Caldalkalibacillus thermarum: one gene and its partner. The protein of the gene in region 2 interacts with the protein of the main gene of each other region in a pairwise test. Links are inferred from orthologs where the notes say so. Each region holds a gene or a part of one and is shown on either strand. Other genes may lie near its edges. The genes, in order: tuf and IEW48_RS08990.

Region 1 (3,053 bases), on a different replicon or contig from region 2:
GACCACACACGGACCAGCTTGGATAACCGTTACAGGAATAAGCGTCCCGTCTTCTGCAAACACTTGGGTCATGCCCAGTTTTTTACCTAAGATACCCTTGGTCATGAAGTCCACCTCCTAATCATATTCTCAGCTCTTATTTTACTCGCTTGTGTGAACCATTTCCTATCAGTCGTCTTTATATCTATCCGCCGCTTTTAACGGATATGTTACAATTTGATTTCAATATCAACACCGCTCGGCAGATCCAGGCGCATCAGAGAATCTACGGTTTGCGGCGTGGGATTTAAAATGTCAATCAAACGCTTGTGAGTTCTCATTTCGAATTGCTCACGGGAATCTTTGTACTTGTGCACAGCACGCAAAATGGTGTAGACCGTTTTTTCAGTCGGCAGCGGAATCGGGCCGGAAACCTCAGCTCCGGAACGCTTGGCCGTGTCTACGATTTTCTCTGCAGACTGATCCAGAATTCTGTGATCATAAGCTTTCAAGCGGATTCTGATTTTTTGTTTTGCCATTTTTGTCCCTCCTTTTCGCCCAATTTAAAATCAGACCTACTCTGCAGAAATTATCCGACACCTCCCATGGCAAAGGGGCCGGGTGTGTCGGTAACCTCCTGCTTCATCGCACCCTTAAAAACCAACAAATCTTATTATACCGAATGATTAAAGGGGACGCAAGCAAAAATCCAAGCTTCTCCTGTCTGGCACTTGACTATCTTATAATAAATAAAAGTAAAATGCAAGGCACAACTCTTTTGGGGGACTTGGAAGATACAGGGTATAAGCAGATCAGGATATGAAAATAAACCATGATAACACAATATGTCTCACAAAAAAGAGGCTATTGGCCGGATCACCAATAGCCTCTTTAATTTTACGCTATTTCAGACTTGTGTCTGCAATTACTCAATGATTTCAGTAACGGCACCGGCACCTACAGTGCGTCCACCTTCACGGATCGCAAAGCGAGTACCGTCTTCAATAGCGATCGGAGAGATCAATTCAACTTCCATTTCTACGTTGTCCCCAGGCATAACCATTTCTACGCCTTCGGGCAACTTGATGATGCCGGTTACGTCAGTGGTGCGGAAGTAGAATTGAGGACGGTAGTTAGAGAAGAATGGAGTGTGACGTCCACCTTCTTCCTTGCTCAACACGTAAACTTGGCATTTGAATTTTTTGTGTGCTTTTACGGTGCCGGGTTTAATCAATACTTGGCCGCGCTCTACTTCATCACGGTTGACACCACGCAACAGGGCACCGATGTTGTCACCAGCTTGAGCTTCGTCAAGAATTTTACGGAACATCTCTACACCGGTAACAGTGGTTTTCTTAGGCTCATCTCTCAAACCAAGAATTTCTACTTCGTCACCCACTTTAACAACACCGCGCTCAACACGGCCAGTAGCAACGGTTCCGCGGCCAGTGATGGAGAACACGTCCTCAACCGGCATCAGGAACGGTTTATCCACATCACGTTCAGGTGTCGGGATATATTCGTCTACAGCATCCATTAATTCAAGGATTTTTTGAGCCCATTCACCAGTAGGATCTTCCAGTGCTTTTAAAGCAGATCCTTTAATGACAGGCACGTTGTCCCCGTCGAATTCGTATTCGTTGAGCAGGTCACGCACTTCCATTTCAACAAGCTCCAGCAATTCTTCGTCGTCAACCATATCACATTTGTTCAGGAAGACAACGATAGCAGGTACGCCGACCTGACGGGACAACAGAATGTGCTCACGAGTTTGGGGCATCGGGCCGTCGGCAGCAGATACAACCAGGATGGCACCGTCCATTTGAGCAGCACCGGTGATCATGTTTTTAACATAGTCAGCGTGACCCGGGCAGTCTACGTGAGCATAGTGACGTTTGTCTGTTTCATACTCAACGTGTGCAGTAGAAATGGTGATTCCGCGCTCGCGCTCTTCAGGTGCTTTGTCGATGGCATCATAGGCTTGAGCTTGAGCTTTACCGGTTTGAGCCAATACAGTGGTAATGGCAGCAGTTAAGGTTGTTTTACCATGGTCAACGTGACCAATCGTACCAACGTTGACGTGCGGCTTGGTACGTTCGAACTTTTCTTTAGCCATTATGATGTTCCTCCTTTAATTAAGAGAATTATTTTTTAAGTTTTTAAGTATGGGATTTTATAGGAGTTAAGAAAGGATTCATCACCATGTGGTGATCCAGCTGAATCCTTTCTTAGCTTACAACATGATAACTGGGCTTGACAATAGCTGTGCCTGTTATGCTTTTGATTTTTCCACAATGGCATCAGCAATGTTCTTGGGTGCCTCTTCGTAGTGATCAAAGACCATCGTGTATGTGCCGCGCCCTTGTGTTTTGGAACGCAATGTGGTAGCATAGCCAAACATTTCAGACAAGGGCACCATCGCTCTGATCACCTGGGCGTTGCCGCGAGTATCCATTCCTTCTACCCGTCCGCGGCGGGCGTTAATGTCACCCATGACATCACCCATGTATTCTTCAGGCACAACGACTTCCACTTTCATAATGGGTTCGAGCAAAACAGGATTACATTTTTTAGCTGCTTCTTTCAAAGCCATGGAAGCGGCGATTTTGAAGGCCATCTCACTGGAGTCCACATCATGGTAACTTCCATCAAAGAGTGTAGCCCTCAAGTCAACCATAGGATAACCGGCTAACACACCGTTTTGCATTGCCTCTTCAATACCTTGCTGTACGGCAGGAATGTACTCTTTAGGCACAACCCCACCAACAATTTTGTTGACGAATTCGAAGCCTTGTCCTCTCTCAAGCGGTTCAAATTCAATCCAAACGTGGCCGTATTGACCGCGTCCACCAGACTGACGGATGAACTTGCCTTCCACTTTAGCTGATGTGGTAAAGGTTTCTTTATAGGCCACTTGCGGATTCCCGACATTGGCCTCAACTTTAAACTCCCGCTTGAGACGGTCGACAATGATATCCAAGTGCAGCTCGCCCATACCGGCAATCGTGGTTTGGCCGGTTTCTTCATCGGTTTCGGTACGGAATGTGGGGTCTTCTTCGGCCAGCTTAGCCAAA
Region 2 (8,827 bases):
GCGCCAGGCAAGTCCATCCGCAATCTTTCACAAAATTGGACTTTTTGAGTAGAGAGCCAATCCGCTGTTCTTTGAAAAAACGATCCACTCTTGAAAGAAGTTGCTGGTCAGAAGCCGAGGAATTTGGTACGATAGACATGAAAAACATCCTTTCCTTGGTAAGTGTTAGTGATAGCAACTTCATTTTACCAAAGGATTGGGTGTTTTTCGCGTTTTTTGGCCAAATTCCCCAGTTAAATCAAGGGATTCTCGTGTTTTTCAAGGTGCGAAAGTTGAGAATAATAACCTATAGTTATTCAAAAAAGAAATTTTAGCCCGCTGCGTAAGGTGTGTATGGTAGCGAGTTCTAAAATTCGATGCTGCAGCAACATGCTCCCATACCTTATCGTTCACCGTAATAGTAATAATAATAGCTGTTGCCGGAAAGTTTGCGGTTATTTAAGACACAGCCTATGATGTTGGCTTGCACTGTTTCTAGTAAACTCTTAGCCTTTACAGCCAATTCCTGATTGGTTTTTCCTGAGCTGACAACCAGAATGACACCATCCACTTGGCTGGCCAAAATCTGTGCATCTGTTACGGCTATCACCGGCGGTGTATCAAACAGCACCACATCATATTTCGTTTGGGCTTCTTCAATAAGCGCTTTCATCCGCTTAGAGCCCAACAGCTCTGCCGGGTTGGGCGGAATAGGCCCTGAGGTCAAGACATCCAGCCCTTCCACATCCGTATCAGTCTTGATCACATCCTCCAGTGTGGCAGTGCCGGAGATGACATTGGTCAAACCTTCATTATTCAGAAAGCGGAAGGTATGGTTCACCGTTGGTTTGCGCATATCTGCATCCACCAGCAGAACAGCTTTGCCCGCTTGGGCCAGGGTAATAGCCAAGTTAGCTGAAACGATGGACTTTCCTTCTCCCGGTCCGCTACTGGTCACCATCAGGGTGCGCAGTTCCTTATCCACGCTGGCAAATTGGATATTGGTTCTTAAGGTGCGAAAAGCTTCCGAAATCGGTGACTTGGGATCCTGCAGGGTAATCAGTGAGCGTCGTTTATGTGCAGATTGTCTAGACTTCAACTTGTTCTCCTCCTACTTGCCGGCTGTGCCGCACCCGGGCTGTTTGGGCAGCAGGTTCCTCCATCTGGCCAATGGTGCCCAAGACAGGCAGTCCCAGAACGCGCTCCACATCTTGCTCGGTTTTAATGGTATTATCCAGGTACTCCAGCAAGAAAGCCAAGCCAACGGCTGTCATTAAACCCACCACACCGGCAATGGCCATGTTCAGCACCGGCTTGGGTTTAACCGGTGTTGGGTTGTCGGACACTTTCGCTTCGGCCATAATGTGCACGTTATCGACATTCATCAAGTTGACAATTTCCCGCTGAAACGTTTCAGCCACGGCATTGGCAATATAGACAGCCTGCTCCAGGCTGGGGTCCGTCACCGTAATGGCCATCACTTGAGAATCCCGTACGGCACTGACGTTAATTTGCTCATCCAGTTCTGTATAGGTTTTGTCCAGGTTGTAACGTTCAATCACCAGCTCCAGGATGCGCGGACTTTTAATGACCACTTGATAGGTATTCATCAGTTCAATGTTAGTGCGGATATCCCCCTGATTAATTTCATTGCCTGGGCGGCTCTGGTTAACCAGAATCTCCGCTTTGGCCTCGTATTGGGGCGTGATGATAAAGTAGCTGACAATGCCGCTCACCAAAACAGCCACCGCGGTTATGAGGGTAATCAAGGATAATCTTTTTCTCAAAATAGCAAACAATTCCCTTAAATCCAGCTCTTGCACTTCCCGGTTCTCCATAGTACGCCTCCATCTCTCATTTCTTGAAGAATCATAGCATTAGATCAGTTTCCCTTTATAAGACTCATGTCCATTGTAAACAACTTCCTCTGCATTTTCTAGTCTTTTTTTCCCAAATTGCCTTAATGGCCTGCAAGAAGTCCATAAACATGTCCACATCAATATAATCGGCATGATGGCGAAATTGTTTAGCGCTTTTCGGCTGCAAACTGGCCTAACTGGGCCAACTGGGGCCGAATGGCCGGAATCCACTGCCAATCACTCAGTTCATCATGGGAAGGCGAGGCATTGACAAGGTGGACACTCATGGCCACATAGCCCAGGCGAACAAGGGTCATGGTCATCATCCGTTCTTAAGCTTGTCCTATGGATTAGGATGTCCCTGTATCCAGTGTTTTATGGAGAATTGCAAACCAGACGTGATGCACATAAAAACCGCCCGGCGGCGGCCACAACAATTAAATTTATTTAAAGACCTGGTAAAAATTGTCTTAAAACGCGGTTAATTCTGCTTCTCTCCCAGGGCAAACATCAGGTCACCCTCAGCCACAATCTGGTCGTTTACTTTGGCCACGCCATGCCCTTTGCCGATAGAGCCCCGCACCCGGGTCAGCTCCACTTCCAGGTGCAAGGTATCGCCCGGCTTCACCTGCCCTTTGAAGCGGAAGTTGTCAATCCCGGCAAAGAAGGCAATCCGGCCCCGGTTCTCTTCTTTTTTCAGGATGGCCACGGCACCCACCTGGGCCAGCGCTTCCACAATCAGCACCCCGGGCATGACGGGGTAATCGGGAAAGTGGCCGCTGAAAAAGTGTTCATTGGCCGTCACATTTTTAAGACCGACCGCCCGCTTTCCTTCTTCCACCTCCAGGATACGGTCCACCAGCAAAAAGGGATAACGGTGGGGGATGATCTCTTTAATCTGTTCAATATCCAGCATGTCCATGTCTCCTCTCTGAACCAGGATAAAATTTGAGCCTGGGCCAAAATCAGGTGACCAACCTAAGGTATAAAGCCTCATCAGGCGTGCAGACTATGAAATGTCCCCGCTTTCCATGGGAAGTTGGGGTTCACATAAAGGAGTCTCCCAGCTAACAGCTGGTTACTGGGGGGCTCTTTTCACGTTGGGCTCCATGCGCAGATAGGTGTACAGGTAATTCAAGCTGGTAATGATGGAAAACCCAATGGCCGCCCACAAGCCTTCCCGGTAGTAAGGCAGCTGGAACATAATCATCAAAAAGACTATATAATACAGGACCGTGGTGGCCTTGCCCAGCCAGTTGGCCGCCGGCACTTTTCTTTTGCCCCGAAAATGAACAAACATGGAAACTAAGATCATGCCCAGATCCCGGCTGAAAAAGACACCGGCCGCCAACCAGGAGATGCGTCCGTCAATGACAAAGGCCAGAATCACGGTAATCATCATCAGCTTATCCGCCAACGGGTCTAGCAGTTTGCCCGTCTCGGTGACCTGCTGTGTCCTGCGGGCCAGATAGCCGTCCAGCATATCGCTCACACCGGCCAGAATCAGTACGGCAAAGGCCAGCAGATTGGCATAATCCACACCTGAGAAAAAAGCGATCCAAAACAGCGGTATGAAAAAAAAACGGGTAACCGTAATCAGATTGGGTACATTCATAGCGTCCTTCCTCTCTCTGCGCCATAGCAGAAAAACTTCGGCCGTGCTACCGAAGTTCCTTCAGTTAAGTGATGTATATGTTCTACCTCGGTCGTTTTAATCCTTAAAGACAAGATTGTAGATATGTTTCCAGGTCTCGATGTTTATCACCAGCCGCAAGTCTTCCTTGCCGAGCACCCCAAAGCCAACGATCAGCCCGGCCACAAGCGTGGCAAAAAAGCAGAAGAAAATAAACAGCCACTTGGCCATAAACAGTAAGATACGCTGCCGGAGCGGACGCTTGCGCACCAGCATGATCTTTTTCTTTTTTTCCTTTCCTTGTTTTTTCTCCTTCTCTAGCTGTTGTCGCTCTTCCTGCTGAGTCCCCATTTAGAATTTCCCCTTCATCAAGGGCTTATGCACGAATCGAATTGGCCAAGCCCAGCATCTCATCGGCAATGGAGATGGAACGGGCCTTAAGTTGCATCAGGCGCTGGGCAGCCATCACCTGGGTCATCTCCTGGGTCAGGTCTACGTTTGAGGTTTCCAGTGCCCCCTGGCGCAAACGGATGGTGCGCTCCGCCGGATCCTGTTGGGCCAGGTTCAGCACTTCAATCTCTGCTTCCTCCCCAGGCCAGCGGAAACGGTTCTCACCCATGGCTACGAGCTGATCAGGCCGCTCGATATAGGCCAAGCCCAGGACATATTCCACACGGTTCTCGGGTGTTTGGGCCTGATAGGCCGCAAGTGTTCCATCTTCCCTGAGCTCTATTGTATCATAATGGGCCGGAAATGTAATCTGCCCGCCGTCTGCTGCCAAAAGCGGCGAACCGTCAGCCGCCACCAGCCGCACAAAGCCAGCCAGATCAGGATGGGGGGCCAGGTGGAAACGTCCGTCCCGGGTATAGACCACTTCCTGTTGTCCGCCACCCGCTTCAGCATTGTTGATCGATGCCAGGCAGAACCAGGCGTGGGGACCTTCAATCATAAAATCGAGCGGACGGTTTGTGATGATCATGCCGCCTTGCTCGGTGCGCAAGAGGGTTTGGCTGACGCGGCCCCCATGTCCGAGACGCACCCCGTAAGGCGTCAGGCGGCCCGCTTCCTGCCGGAGATGGGGCTGGTTGTGGAGCTGGCGGGTTAACAGATCCTGAAAAGCCGCTTCTCTCCGTTTAAAACCGGCTGTATTGAGATTGGCCAGATTGTGGGCATGGGTATCCACTTTAAGCTGTAATTGGCGCAAAGTGGCTGCTGAGGTCAGCATGACGCGGTTCATGACAGGATTCCCCCCTCTCCTTCAGTCATTAATACAACTTGCCAATCTGGTTGGCCGCCAGCTCCATGTTACGGTCATACGTTTGCAACACCTTTTGATTGGCTTCATACAGGCGGTAGTGCATCAACATCTGGGTCATGGTCTGGGTCACATCCACGTTGGACTGCTCAAGGAAGCCCTGTTTAAGGGCAAACGGGATCCCTCCTGGATTGGCCGGGTCAGTTAAAAAGGGAACATTGGCGGCCAATTGCGGTTCGGCAAAGGGTTCCTCTCCTTCTCCTCCCGGCCAGCGCCACAGGCCATGCCTCTCCCGGATCAAGCGTTCAGGGTGTTCCGTGTACCCCAGCCACAACCGGGGCTCAGGATTCACATCCGCCGGGGCACCACCAGCGGCCTGGGGATCAAGGAGCACCCGCCCGTCTTCTGAGATCACCAGCCGGTCATGGCCGGCATAGATGGGATTGAGCGTCTCATCCAGCACATAATAACCTTCGGGTGTGACCAGATAACCGTCCTGGTCCAGTACAAATTGACCGTTGCGGGTATAGCGGATCTCACCGTCTCCCGCTTGTACAGCGAAGAAAAGGTGTCCCCGGCGTCCCGTCTCAGGATTGGGGGGCAAGTATTGGTCCACAATAGCCACATCCAGAGCCCGCCCTGTTTCCTGGAGCGGCCCCTGTCCAAAGCGGGGGATGCTTTCCTGCATGTACACCCCGGTATGTAACGTGCCAATGGGTGTTTCCAGACGCCCTCCCCTTCCCGGCTGACTGCGGCCGGCCCGGGACGAAGGGGAAGCCTCCAAGCGCTGAAGCAGCATTTCTGGAAACGAACGTACCGCTGCCCGGTCCTGTTTAAAGCCGGGTGTCTGGGCATTAGCCAAGTTGTGGCTCAATATCTCCTGCACCCGTTCAGCGGCAATCATGCCAGATGCAGCGCTGTAGATTCCTTTAAACATGCTCTCCTCTCCCTTTCAGTCTCATGGCTTAGAGCTTAAACCAGTGCTTTTTTGGGGATGCGGTCTAAGTTTTCTAACATGAGGCCTGTCCCCTTGGCGACGCAGGTCATCGGGTCGTCTGCCACCAGCACAGGCACTTGCAGGACGTCAGCCAACAGCATGTCCATGCCGTACAGCAAGGCGCCCCCGCCGGTGAGCATGATGCCTCTGTCAATAATATCGGCCGCCAATTCCGGCGGCGTCCGCTCCAGTACGCCTCTGGCCGCCGTAATGACCTGCTCGACCGGTTCATTTAAGGCCTCATAAATCTCACCCGATGTCACCGTCACCGTTTTGGGCAAACCGGAGACCAGATCCCGCCCGCGGATGTCCATCTCTTCCTGACGGGCATCAGGAAATACAGTAGCGATCTTATGCTTCACGTCTTCTGCGGTGCGCTCCCCGACCAACAGCTTGTACTTCCGTTTAATAAAGTGCTGTATGGCTTGATCGAACTTGTCCCCTGCCACCTTGATAGAAGAGGCGGTGACAATGTCTCCCATGGAGAGCACGGCAATATCCGTTGTACCACCGCCAATATCGACAACCATATTTCCACTAGGTTGGAAAATGTCCATGCCCGCACCAATGGCTGCCACTTTCGGTTCCTCTTCTAAAAAGACGCGTTTGGCGCCGCTTTTTTCGGCTGCTTCACGAATCGCTTTTTGTTCCACGGAGGTAATGTTGGTTGGACAACAGATCAATATGCGCGGAGAGCTGAAAAAGCCCCTGACCCCGATTTTTTGCAAGAAATGTTTCAGCATGTCTTCCGTTATGTCAAAATCAGCGATGACGCCGTCTTTCAAGGGGCGAATGGCTACTATATTTCCTGGTGTCCGTCCGACCATCCGTCGGGCTCCTTCCCCAACAGCCAGCACTTTCCCTGTGTTTTTGTCAACAGCCACAACACTGGGTTCATTCAGCACAATCCCTTTGCCCTTAATATGAATCAACACGTTGGCCGTTCCCAGATCGATGCCAATGTCTCGACTGAACATCTTTATTGCCCTCCCTGTATATCCACTAACCTTGGTTCTCCCGTTGTCATATCTTGGCTTAAATATGTATGAATATATATTTCGCAATCCGTTCAGGGAATTCCTTTTTTCTGACGTTAAAAATTTGCCATTTTGCGTCGAATTTTTTAATTTGTGTACGAACGTGCTTTTTCGTTTTCCTGGGCGTTGACGACAGCCGTTTGTCCTTTAGTCTGCTGCTTTTTCTCACGCTTATACTTGATTTTGGTTGCTTCCCCTCCCCGTAAATGGCGCACGGATTTGTGATATTCCAGTATCTTTTTCACCTCGTTAGCCAGTTCGGGATTGATTTCGGGCAGCCGTTCGGTCAGATCTTTGTGCACTGTGCTTTTGGATACACCAAATGCTTTGGCAATTTGGCGAACCGTGTCCCTGGTTTCCACGATGTGCAGACCGATTTTTAAGGTTCGCTCCTTGATGTAATCCTGCACTCCCCTCGCCTCCTGTACGTTTAATCTGATACATTATATTTGCCAAAAAAGTCAGATATGCTTTAAATCCAAGCCTGACAAGCCAAAAACATGATTTTCTCTTAAAATTAAAAGGCCTGAAAAAGCTTGTCCCAATGCAAAGGGATGCTTTTTCAGGCTTTATATGGTAAAAGGGGGGAATTACGGTTTGAAGCTGTTTGTCGTGCCGCTGTTATTCTCCGTCTTGGGCATCGGTTTGCCGAGAGGCAGCATCATCTTGTTCATCATCTTGTTCGCGGGCGGCATCTTCCGCTTGAGGCGTTTCTTCCTTCTCCGTCTCTTCCGTGTCGGTCATATCAGACAAGAAGTTGTAGGGATTAACCGGAACCCCGTTTTCTTTAACCTGGAAGTGGACGTGTACACCTAAGTCTTGCTTGAAGATGCTGCGCCCGGCGCGTCCTAAGAGCTCACCCTGCTTCACCTGGTCACCTTCAGCCACTTGTACGTCCTCCAACCCTTGATAAACGGTAACCAGCCCGTTCTCATGCTCCAGTTCCACAAAGTAGCCGACCAGAGGATCTTTATCGGCTTTTGTCACGGTGCCGGACAGAGCGGCTACCACATCAAAGGTTTCCCCGCCTTTGTGGGCGAAATCGAGGCCCTGGTTGGGGTGGAAAGAACGCTCATACTGCACCATGGCGTTCAGTTGCTCCTCTTCACTGGCCTCATCGTCAAAGAAGCCCAGGACGACCTGGATGTCGTCACCAACGGCCACAGGCCAGATCATTTCTTCTGACGGACCAGTGACAGGCAGTGCATCAGGATCAAGGTAACCTTCTTCATCGGTCAGGCCCTCTTGCGTCTCCCCTTCACTTTCATAGCCGATGGATTCATACAGTTCATCTGAGTCAAGGGCGTAATCTAAGTTGTTGTTCTGATACCAGGTGATAAGCGCAAGGATGAGGGCTGCTGCCGCTAAGTAGACGGCCGGAAAAAACCATTTCTTTTTGATTAGTTTTTTCCAGAGTGAAGAAGGAATGGGAGTCTCTTCTTCACGTTGAGAAGACAGTTTGTTTTGGTCTTCTTTCATTGTTCATCACCTCAGCAACCATTATTGCCATTTTTAACCGCTTTATACGTTGCTGAGGCAAAATTTTTTTATTATTCCCCCGGCTTATGGTTATATTTATTTTTTCACAATCCACTGGCGGTAATCTTCAATGGCTACATCCTGATAATAATACCGGACAATGTCATCGGCTGTATAGCCTTCTTTGGCCATGCCGTTGGCGCCGTACTGGCTCAGGCCTACCCCGTGGCCGTAACCAGCGGTGGTAATCACCACTTCGTTGCCTGCTATGGTCCACTGAAAATCGGAGGAAGGCAACCCCAACAGCTCCCGGATCTCTCTGCCTGTAAAGGTGCGGTCACCCACCTGTACTTCTTTGACCCGCTGCCCTTCGGTGCGGGACACTATTTCGGCAAAGGGCTGGCCGCTGGAGGCGGGCAGAGACAGCTGAACCCCCAGTTTTTGCTGAAACTCGTCCAGACTGAAGCGCATCTGTTGCTCAAAGCGGGGGGATTCCTTGTCCCAAGGGCTTTCCACACTGCGCAGGTAGGGGATCTGTTTGCCCCAGTAATCCTCCGAGTTCTCCGTGTAGCCATTGCTGGTGGAGAA

What was found.
Region 1: the proteins of IEW48_RS08990 (region 2) and tuf interact in binary tests that used the Bacillus subtilis proteins (3 or more experiments, as listed by UniProt). The link is inferred for Caldalkalibacillus thermarum from one-to-one orthologs.

Annotation. Positions count from the first base shown.
Region 1 is NZ_BMKZ01000012.1:31,801-34,853, forward strand. Bases 1-2,877 are described here. They hold tuf (elongation factor Tu), read right to left. Parts: upstream 2,096-2,877; coding sequence 905-2,095; downstream 1-904. Other genes in these bases: rplC (50S ribosomal protein L3), read right to left, coding at 1-105; rpsJ (30S ribosomal protein S10), read right to left, coding at 210-518; fusA (elongation factor G), read right to left, coding at 2,252-2,877. Outside these bases: more of fusA, read right to left, coding at 2,878-3,053. UniProt on the Bacillus subtilis protein: GTP hydrolase that promotes the GTP-dependent binding of aminoacyl-tRNA to the A-site of ribosomes during protein biosynthesis.
Region 2 is NZ_BMKZ01000019.1:181-9,007, forward strand. Bases 4,700-7,514 are described here. They hold IEW48_RS08990 (rod shape-determining protein), read right to left. Parts: upstream 6,701-7,514; coding sequence 5,699-6,700; downstream 4,700-5,698. Other genes in these bases: IEW48_RS08980 (flagellar hook-basal body protein), read right to left, coding at 4,700-4,708; IEW48_RS08985 (flagellar hook-basal body protein), read right to left, coding at 4,737-5,663; spoIIID (sporulation transcriptional regulator SpoIIID), read right to left, coding at 6,847-7,170; spoIIQ (stage II sporulation protein SpoIIQ), read right to left, coding at 7,382-7,514. Outside these bases: IEW48_RS08950 (CpsD/CapB family tyrosine-protein kinase), read right to left, coding at 383-1,078; IEW48_RS08955 (YveK family protein), read right to left, coding at 1,068-1,817; IEW48_RS08960 (hypothetical protein), read right to left, coding at 2,006-2,155; 3-hydroxyacyl-ACP dehydratase FabZ, read right to left, coding at 2,320-2,754; pgsA (CDP-diacylglycerol--glycerol-3-phosphate 3-phosphatidyltransferase), read right to left, coding at 2,917-3,453; IEW48_RS08975 (DNA-directed RNA polymerase subunit beta), read right to left, coding at 3,550-3,822; more of IEW48_RS08980, read right to left, coding at 3,848-4,699; more of spoIIQ, read right to left, coding at 7,515-8,239; spoIID (stage II sporulation protein D), read right to left, coding at 8,336-8,827. UniProt on the Bacillus subtilis protein: Forms membrane-associated dynamic filaments that are essential for cell shape determination. Acts by regulating cell wall synthesis and cell elongation, and thus cell shape.